One region of the Streptomyces sp. SAI-135 genome, then DNA from elsewhere that is predicted to be linked to it. Evidence: riboswitches for the same ligand, from Rfam matches in the RefSeq annotation. Region 1 holds a riboswitch; the other holds the start of a gene.
The links. Region 1 has a riboswitch for ZMP and ZTP ahead of M2163_RS05970 (bifunctional 5,10-methylenetetrahydrofolate dehydrogenase/5,10-methenyltetrahydrofolate cyclohydrolase). Riboswitches for the same ligand answer to the same signal wherever they lie in the genome.
Positions count from the first base shown of each region.

Region 2: another riboswitch for ZMP and ZTP. It lies ahead of M2163_RS30225 (glycine hydroxymethyltransferase); the one in region 1 lies ahead of M2163_RS05970 (bifunctional 5,10-methylenetetrahydrofolate dehydrogenase/5,10-methenyltetrahydrofolate cyclohydrolase).

Region 1 covers NZ_JARXYP010000002.1:293,784-298,180, forward strand. Annotated here, with positions in the region: gene M2163_RS05960 (sigma-70 family RNA polymerase sigma factor) at 1-478, opposite strand, end outside; gene M2163_RS05965 (hypothetical protein) at 1,052-1,201, shown strand; gene M2163_RS05970 (bifunctional 5,10-methylenetetrahydrofolate dehydrogenase/5,10-methenyltetrahydrofolate cyclohydrolase) at 1,283-2,149, opposite strand; ZMP/ZTP riboswitch at 2,171-2,257, opposite strand; gene M2163_RS05975 (DUF2630 family protein) at 2,715-2,972, opposite strand; gene M2163_RS05980 (hypothetical protein) at 3,200-3,364, shown strand; gene M2163_RS05985 (LacI family DNA-binding transcriptional regulator) at 3,931-4,397, shown strand, end outside.
Region 2 covers NZ_JARXYP010000002.1:5,655,846-5,660,242, reverse strand. Annotated here, with positions in the region: gene M2163_RS30230 (hypothetical protein) at 106-678, shown strand; gene M2163_RS30225 (glycine hydroxymethyltransferase) at 717-2,168, opposite strand; ZMP/ZTP riboswitch at 2,210-2,299, opposite strand; gene M2163_RS30220 (LLM class flavin-dependent oxidoreductase) at 2,411-3,262, opposite strand; gene M2163_RS30215 (glutathionylspermidine synthase family protein) at 3,708-4,397, opposite strand, start outside.

The sequences.
Region 1 (4,397 bases):
ACAGGTTCTGCAGGACTGCGGCCTTCTCCAGCCTCATCGCCTCCGCGATCTCCGCGGCGGAGAACCCGTCGAGGTGCCAGGCCATCACGGTGCGCTGCTTGAAAGGCAGTTGGATGAGCACCTGCAGCACCTGACGGTGCTGCTCCCCCAGTTCGGCCGCCTGCAGGGGGGTGTGCCAGTCCGCGCTTGTTTCTGCCAAACGGGCCGCGAGGTCCTGTTCAGGGTCTTCGGGCACGATCTGCCGCAGGAAGGACCGCAGGGCGACCGTCCGCAGCCAGGCCCGCGGGGTGCGGACCGGCTGCCGTGTGCGCATCAGCTCCACGAACGCGCTGTGCACCGCGTCCTCGGCCTCCGGGAAGGTGGCCCCGTGCCGCAGCAGGAACCGGATGAGGTAGGGCTGGTCTTCCTGATAGGAGCAGCCGACATCGGCCGCCGCCATGGACAGCTGCCGTGCCGCGGCCGCGGTGTCATCCGCCATGCGGTCCACGGTGTTTCCCCCTCGTCACTGCCCCCTGGCGCACGGCCAGTTGCCGTCCCCTGCGGTCCCGTTCCTGCAACGTACCGCCCTCTGCGAGGGCGTTGATGCGAGCGGTGCGAGCCTCCTCCTCGATCCGGGCCGTCCTCACCAGGGCCCCGGTGGTGATCCGGGCCATCAGCACCCGGGTGGCACACCCGGCCGCGCACGCGGCCACGGTCACTGCCGCACTCACAACTGCGCTGTCCACGACGCTTGGTTCCTCTTCCTCCGGCAAGGGCGCTCGCCCTCGCTCTGATAGAAGGTGTCGTCGAAGCGCAGTTTTATGACATCGGGGATCCGGCAGCGGCTCGGCCCCGTCTGTCCCGCCCGCCGCTGCGTTCACGCCGCGTGCCGGGCGTCACTCTGGTTCAGGGGCGCCCGCGGCGGCACTGCTGCCGGCGCAACCGCTAAGGCCGGCGACAGGGTGGCGCATTCAAGCACCTCCGCGAACTCTTCGGAGGCCTCGCCACTCCCGGCGTCAACCTGGCCGTCGAAACCCATACCGACGGCATCCCCGAGGACACCATCCGCACCGTGGCCCCTGCCTACATCAACCACCTGCCCTCACTGCAATTGGCCAAGCGCCATGACGGCGAGCCCCAAGCCAGGCCGCTGAAGGACCAGCGCAGCACCTCCTGGTCGACGCGGGGGCGGCCGGCGCGGGCGAGTGCGCGGCGGGTGTGAGCGGTCAGCCTTGCCCAGGCGCGCCCGAAACCGTCGCAGGCCAGCCGCTTGTCGTCCACGCCAAGATCACGGGTGGCCTCCTCATCGGCCGACCCGCCCGAGCTGGCTGGATGCCGCTTCGACCGTCTGCGCCAGCAGGACCGCAATGGTCATGGGGCCGACCCCGCCGGGGACCGGCGTGATCAAGCGGGCACGAGTGCGGGCCGTGTCGAAGTCGACGTCGCCCACGTTGCCGGGGTTGTATCCGGCATCGATCACGACAGCCCCCGGCTTGACGTCTTCGCCGCGAATCAGCCGAGGCCGTCCCACGGCCGCCACCACAACGTCCGCTTCCCGCACGATCGCGGCCAGATCCGTCGTACGGGAGTGACAGTAGGTGACCGTGGCGTCCCGGGCGAGCAGGAGCATTCCGACGGGCTTGCCGAGGATCGCACTGCGACCCACGACAACGGCGTGCTGACCTGCAAGATCGACCTCGTACTCGTCCAGGAGCCGCATGATCCCGCCCGGGGTGCACGATGCAAATCCAGGCAGCCCGAAGCTCATCGCCCCGAAGGAGCTCATCGTGACCGCGTCGACGTCCTTCTCCGGCACGATGGCCTCGAACGCTGCCCGCTCATCGATGTGAGGGCCCACGGGGTGCTGAAGCAAGATGCCGTGCACTTTGGCGTCCCGCGAGAGGGACTGGAGGGTCTCCACCAGCTCAGCGGTTGTCGCAGTGGCCGGCAGGCTGACAAGCCGGGACTCGATGCCCGCCTTCGCGCAACGCGCCCGCTTCATCCGGACGTACGTCACCGAAGCCGGATCCTCACCTACCAGCACCGTTGCGAGGCACGGCGTCACGCCGACGCGTCGCGCAAGCTCTGCCGCCTTGCTTGACGCCTCCTCAACAATGCGTCGGGCAAGACCAACGCCATCCATGAGCCGGGCTGTCTGTGTCTGGGACATGGTCGCCTCCAGGCGTCGCTGACCACTCGCCCAGGCGCACGGCATCGACCGATTCGTCAGACCGCTCCCCGGTGGTGCTCCACCTCAGCGCCAGTCACGGCCCACGCACCACTCTAGTGGCACTGTTTTGCTGATCAGGAGCGGGAAGTCGAAGAACACCTACTCAGCAGAGTGGTCACAGAGCCTGCCTCGCCCGGTGCCGCGACCCCAATGCGCCCGCCGTCGGGCCCGGGCACACCCTCCAACAGCTGCTGCGCGTCAACCGGGCCGGCACCGCTACAGCAGCGCTCGGAATTCACGGAACCCGCCTGCCTTCGCCTGCGCACGCACGGACCGTGCAAGACCCCTCGCGACCACCACCTCAAGGAGGAAGGCGCTCACCGCGCCATGCTCTCGGCAGCACCTCTCCCCCAACTCAGCGTCACAGGGCGAGGGGCAGCGACGCGTTCATCGCCCTGACCGGCACCGCTCCCGCTACAGGAGAGACTGCCGGGCCGGCGCCGGACTGCCGGGGCTTCTGCCCGGGGTGCGGTCTCGCTGAGCCGGACGGGACCGCACCCTGTGGTCAGCCCAGGTAACCTTCGACCTCGCCTGCCGGGCGCACGTGTGCCTCGTCGGGATTCTGGCCGAACTCCGACTTGGCGCGCCGCTGCCGCAGCAAGTCCCAGCACTGGTCGAGCTGTGTTTCCACGGACTTGAGGCGGTTGCGCCCCTCTTCATCGAGTCCGTGTTCCGTGAGGGACCGCGAGCGCAGCTCATGTTCCTCAGCCACGAGGCCGTCGATCGTCTTAAGGATGCTTGTATCACCTTGTGAGCTCGTCATAGGTTTCCCTTCAGATCACGCTTGCGGACAAGTGTGGCACGAGGGGGTTCAGGTGCCCCGAGACACGTTGCCGTAGGAATGGCCGACATGTGCGCCAGGAGGCACGGCCGACTGCGGCCCATCACCGGGTCATGAATCGGCGTGGAACGTCGTTCCCGAGCTCGGCGACTCTCCCATCGCGGAGACACAGACAGCGCACCGGCCCATCCCAGCCGACGGATTCCCCGGTGGGGGCGGTGCCCTCGGTGCCGGACCACTACGAGGCCGTACCCCACAGCAGCATCACGCTCAGCCCGGTCATCGGCGGGCTGCATGCCGTGGAGATCATCAGCGGGAAGTGGGACGCGATGCCGGCGGACTTCCGTCCGGAACTGTTCCCCGTGTCGGCCTGAGACGGACGGACGGGCAGCCGCCGTCGAGCCGGCGGACGAGCCACCGGAGATACAGAGGAAAACGGGAGTGGAAACGCTCCGACAGTCTCGCAACCGGACCGGGATTACCTCGGCCGCGGCCTTTTCACTGACGCGGAAATGTCGCCGGAAAATGGACGCCTGCCGATTTGCGTGACAGCCCGCTGACTTCCCCCGGCAGCCCGCAGAATCGTTTCCGCATCGCTCGGCAGGCGTCTCATACTCCGAATCGATGCCCTCGCCCGCCGCAGACGCTCTGGCCGCCCCCGGCCTCCCCCACCCAGATCCGACCATCAATCTGTACGAAAGCATAACAAGTCGGGCATCTTCCGGCGAGCTATTGACTTTCTGCGGCTCGAGCGCAGAGGCTACGGGACGTCCATTCAAACCGGTTTAAACGCCGGCTCGGTGCCCCTCACGGCACCCCGCCTCCGCACCCGGTCCCGGCCCTCTCGCCGGTGCCGTGGAGCGTGGTCGCGAGGTGCCGGGCCTGCTCGGCCGCCCTGGAGGGGACCGCGCCCGGGCGTTCGGAAGAAAGCGGTGCGCGCATGGCCCGACGTCCCACGATCGCCGACGTGGCGAAGCTGGCCGGGGTCTCCCGTGCGACCGTCTCCTTCGTCCTCAACAACCGTCCCGGCGTGGCGGCCGACACCCAGCACCGCGTCCGCTCCGCAGCCGAGGAGCTGGGGTGGACGCCGAGCTCCAGCGCCCGGGCGCTGTCCACGGGCCGTGTCCGCGCGGTCGGCCTGGTCCTGGCACGTGAGCCCGAGCTCATCGGCACCGACCCGTTCTTCCCCGCCTTCATGGCAGGCATCGAGACGGTCATATCGGAAACCGGCGACGGTCTCATGCTGCAGATGAGCCGCCCCGAGAACGAGGTCGACACCTACCGCCGGCTCGCCGCCGACCGTCGCGTGGACGGCGTGCTCCTGACCGACCTGCGGACCGACGATCCCCGTCCGGCGCTGATCGGCGAACTGGGTCTGCCGGCCGTGGCCGTGGGGGCCGGCGCCGG
Region 2 (4,397 bases), 5.4 Mb from region 1:
CCCGTGGCCGTGGCGGTGATGGCGCTCGGGGCGCCGACGGCCCGGGCGGCGGACGCGGGGGCACCTGCGGCGTGGGAGACGGGATTCGACGACCCCGACCTGGCGATGGTCGTCACCGGGGGCGCAGGCCGGACGGAGGCCGTGCGGTCCGACGAGCCGTACTTCACCCGCCTGTGGCGGCTGCTCCGACCGATGTACGCGGGCACGGAGCGGGTGTCGGACACCTGGCAGGAGGGCCGCTGTCCACCGGTGCGGATGACCGTGACGCGGGGGCTGACGGGTGTCGGCGGCCGGCCGCAGACGAACTCGGCACCCGGGAGCGAGGTTGCCGTGGAGCGACAGGACCAGCTCTTCCTGACCGGGGACGGCACTCCGTGGGTGCGTACGGATCCGGTGCCGGAGCGGCAGGACGACGACATCCGCCGGCACCGGGCGTCACGGGCCGCCTTCGATCAGCTGGACCGGGCGGGACTGTTGGGCGGCGCCGGGGAGGGCGGACTCCAGGACGGAGGCGGCGGTGAGGAGGGCGACGCGGACGGAGCCTGGTGGGCGGTGCCGGGGGTCGCCGTGGGGTTCGCGGCCGGGATGGGCGGCACGCGGCTGATACGCCGCGCGGCGGCCCGGCCGGGAGCCGGACCGCCGCGGGAGGAGCCACGACAGGAACTCATCGATCTCTAGGAGTCACTGTTCTTTGACAACTCAAGAGGGGACGCCGGTCAGCCGAGGTCGACCTCGGGGTACAGCGGGAAGCCGGCGACGAGGTCGGTGGCCCGGTGGGAGATCTCGTCGGCGACCTTCGGGTCCAGGATGTGCTGGGCCTTGGAGGGGGCGCCCTTGCTGGTGGTGCCGGGCTCCGTGGTGGTGAGGACACGGTCGATGAGACCGGCGACCTCGTCCATCTCGGCGGTGCCGAGACCACGGGTGGTCAGGGCGGGGGTGCCGATGCGGATGCCGGAGGTGTACCAGGCGCCGTTGGGGTCGGCCGGGATGGCGTTGCGGTTGGTGACGATGCCCGACTCGAGCAGGGCCGCCTCGGCCTGGCGGCCGGTGAGGCCGTAGGAGGAGGCCACGTCGATCAGGTTGAGGTGGTTGTCGGTGCCGCCGGTGACCAGGGTGGCGCCGCGGCGCATCAGGCCCTCGGCCAGGGCGCGGGAGTTGTCGACGATCCGCTGGGCGTAGTCCTGGAAGGAGGGCTGCCGGGCCTCGGCGAGGGCGACGGCCTTCGCGGCCATGACGTGCGGGAGCGGGCCGCCGAGGACCATCGGGCAGCCGCGGTCGACCTGGTCCTTGAGGGAGTCGTCGCACAGCACCATGCCGCCGCGCGGGCCGCGCAGGGACTTGTGGGTGGTGGTGGTGACGATCTGGGCGTGCGGGACCGGGTCGAAGTCGCCGGTGAGGACCTTGCCGGCGACGAGACCGGCGAAGTGGGCCATGTCGACCATGAGCGTGGCGCCGACCTCGTCGGCGATCTCGCGCATGATCCGGAAGTTCACCAGGCGCGGGTAGGCCGAGTAGCCGGCGACGATGATCATCGGCTTGAACTCACGGGCCGAGGCGCGCAGAGCCTCGTAGTCGACGAGGCCGGTGGCGGGGTCGGTGCCGTAGGAGCGCTGGTCGAACATCTTGCCGGAGATGTTCGGGCGGAAGCCGTGGGTGAGGTGGCCGCCGGCGTCCAGGGACATGCCGAGCATGCGCTGGTTGCCGAAGGCCTGGCGGAGCTCGGCCCAGTCGGCGTCGGAGAGGTCGTTGACCTGACGGACGCCGGCCTTCTGGAGCGCGGGGACCTCGACGCGCTGGGCGAGGACGGACCAGAAGGCGACGAGGTTGGCGTCGATGCCGGAGTGGGGCTGGACGTAGGCGTGGCGGGCGCCGAAGAGTTCCTTGGCGTGCTCGGCGGCCAGGGACTCGACGGTGTCGACGTTGCGGCAGCCGGCGTAGAAGCGGCGGCCGACGGTGCCCTCGGCGTACTTGTCGCTGAACCAGTTGCCCATCGCGAGGAGAGTGGCCGGGGAGGCGTAGTTCTCGGAGGCGATCAGCTTGAGCATCTCGCGCTGGTCGTGGACCTCCTGGCCGATGGCGTCGGCGACGCGCGGCTCTACGGCGCGGATCACGTCGAGGGCGGCGCGGAAGGCCGTGGACTCGGTGGACAGGGGCTGCTGCTCTGACATGGCGGCCTCCGGGCTGCGTGGCTTGAAGCGGTCACGGATCACGGTTCGGCCCAGGCGCACGGCACTTGGTCACTCACAGGCCGCTCCCCGATGGTCCGTCCCATCCCAGCGCGCCAGTCACGGCCTGCTGGCCAGCCTACCGGCCACGTCGGGAGGCACCTGTGCGGCGTCCACCATGCGAGCGACGGCTTCGAGGCCGGGCGGGGGGCTCCTGGCCTCGAAGCCGTGGCGTGCGCTGGACGTCAGAACAGCGCGTCGGCGAGGCGGTCGACCTGGTCCGGGTCCGAGGCCCAGCAGTAGAGCATCACCTCGTCGGCGCCGATGCCGAAGTAGGCGTCGGCCGTCTCACGGATCTGCCGCGGTGTGGTGAGCAGGCCGGCCTCCATGTACGCGACGTGGCCGCTGAAGGCGTAGTAGTCGCGGAGCGTGCGGCGGGCCCGGTCCACGGTGTCGTCCGGGCCGAGAGCGACGTTGGCCTGGGCGACCAGGCGGGGGTGGCCGGGGCGGTCGTGCTTCTGCCAGGCCGTTTCGGCGTCGCGGAACAGGTTGGACATGAAGGAGGGCGGCAGGGCGGCGCCGAGGAAGCCGTCGCCGAAGCGGCCGACGCGTTCGAGGGCGGCGGGGGCGAAGCCGCCGAACAGGACCTCGGGGCCATCGGGGGTGCTGGGAGCGGGGCCGATGGGGCCGACACCCTCTGCGTAGGGTTCGCCGGACCAGGCGCGGCGCAGCAGGGTCAGCTGTTCGTCGAGGCGGCGGCCACGGCGGTGGAGGTCGATGCCGGCGGCCAGGCAGTCGTCCTCGCGGCCTCCGACACCGATGCCGAGCGTGAAGCGGCCGCCGGAGAGGCGGTCCAGGGTCGCGGTCTGCTTGGCGAGCAGGGCGGTGTTGTGGAGGGGTGCGAGCAGCACCTCGGTCTGGACGCGGATGCGGGAGGTGGCACCGGCGAGGGTGGCCAGCGTGACGAGGGGCTCGGGGTTGTCGTAGACGAGGCGGTCGAGCAGGCCGAGGGTGCGGAAGGGGCTCGCGTCGGCGCGCCGGGCCCAGGTCAGCAGCTGGGCGGGGTCGTCGATGGGAAGGCCGAGGCCGATGTTCATGGAGGGTCCTCCGGAGGGCGTACGGGATCCGCCGGTCGGCCGGATCCGGTGCCGCCCCTCCGTGGCACCGCGCGCTGTGCGCGGGCCTGCTCCCGTTCTGCGGCGATGGTTCAAGAGAGCGTGTGCGTCAGAGTGCGGTGACGGTAACGCGGGCGGGTGGAGGGCGGCAACGCTTTTTCCGTCGGGCGCTCATAGGAAGTCACGGGGCCCGATCGTCCTGCCTGCTTCAGTCGGCGGCCGCCGGAGAGGCGGTCCGGGGCCGCGGTCTTCCCACACCACCGACGCACCCGGGGCCACGCCCCCGCCCACGCACCCGGGGCCAGGCCCCGCCGCCCACGCACCCGGGGCCAGGCCCCCCACGCCCCGAGGTCAGGCCCCCGCCCACACACCACAGGCCCGAACCCCGCCTAGCCTCGCCTGCTTCGCCTCGCCCCGCCCGCCCCGCTCAGAGGATCACGTGAGGCAAAAAGCGTGCGTACTCGTCGGTGATCAAGCCGGACGACTCCCGGATGCCCAGGCCCGCCGGCTCGTTCTCCACGACCCAGGCGCCGAGGACCACGTGGTTGCCGTCGAAGTCGGGGAGGGGGGCCAGTTCCTGGTAGCAGCAGGGCTCCTCACGGACCGGTGCATCGGTGCCGGGCTCGTGCACCGTCACTCCGGCGCCCTCGCGGCCGAGCAGCGGCTTGGCGACGTAGCCGGTCGTGGCGGCCAGGTGCCGGGGGCCGTCGAGGTAGGCGGGCAGGAGGTTCGGGTGGTCCGGGTACAGCTCCCAGAGGATCGCGAGGAGGGCCTTGTTGCTGAGCAGCATCTTCCAGGCGGGTTCGATCCACAGGGTGCTGCCAGTGCCGCCGCCGTTGTCGAGGGTGTCGAGGACGTGGGTGGCGAAGCGGTCCGTGGTGAGCCACTCCCAGGGGTAGAGCTTGAAGCAGCTGCGGATGAAGCGGAGTTGGTTGTCGACGAAGCGGCCGGAGAGGGGGTCCCAGCCGATCTCCTCCATCGAGATCCAGTCGGTGTCCAGGCCGGCCTGCTCTGCGGTCTCCTTGAGGTAGGCGACCGTCATGAGGTCCTCGCCGAGTTCGTCGGCACTGGAGTGCGCGAAGTAGAGCGGGCTGCCGGGCGGCAGGAGGGCGGCCTG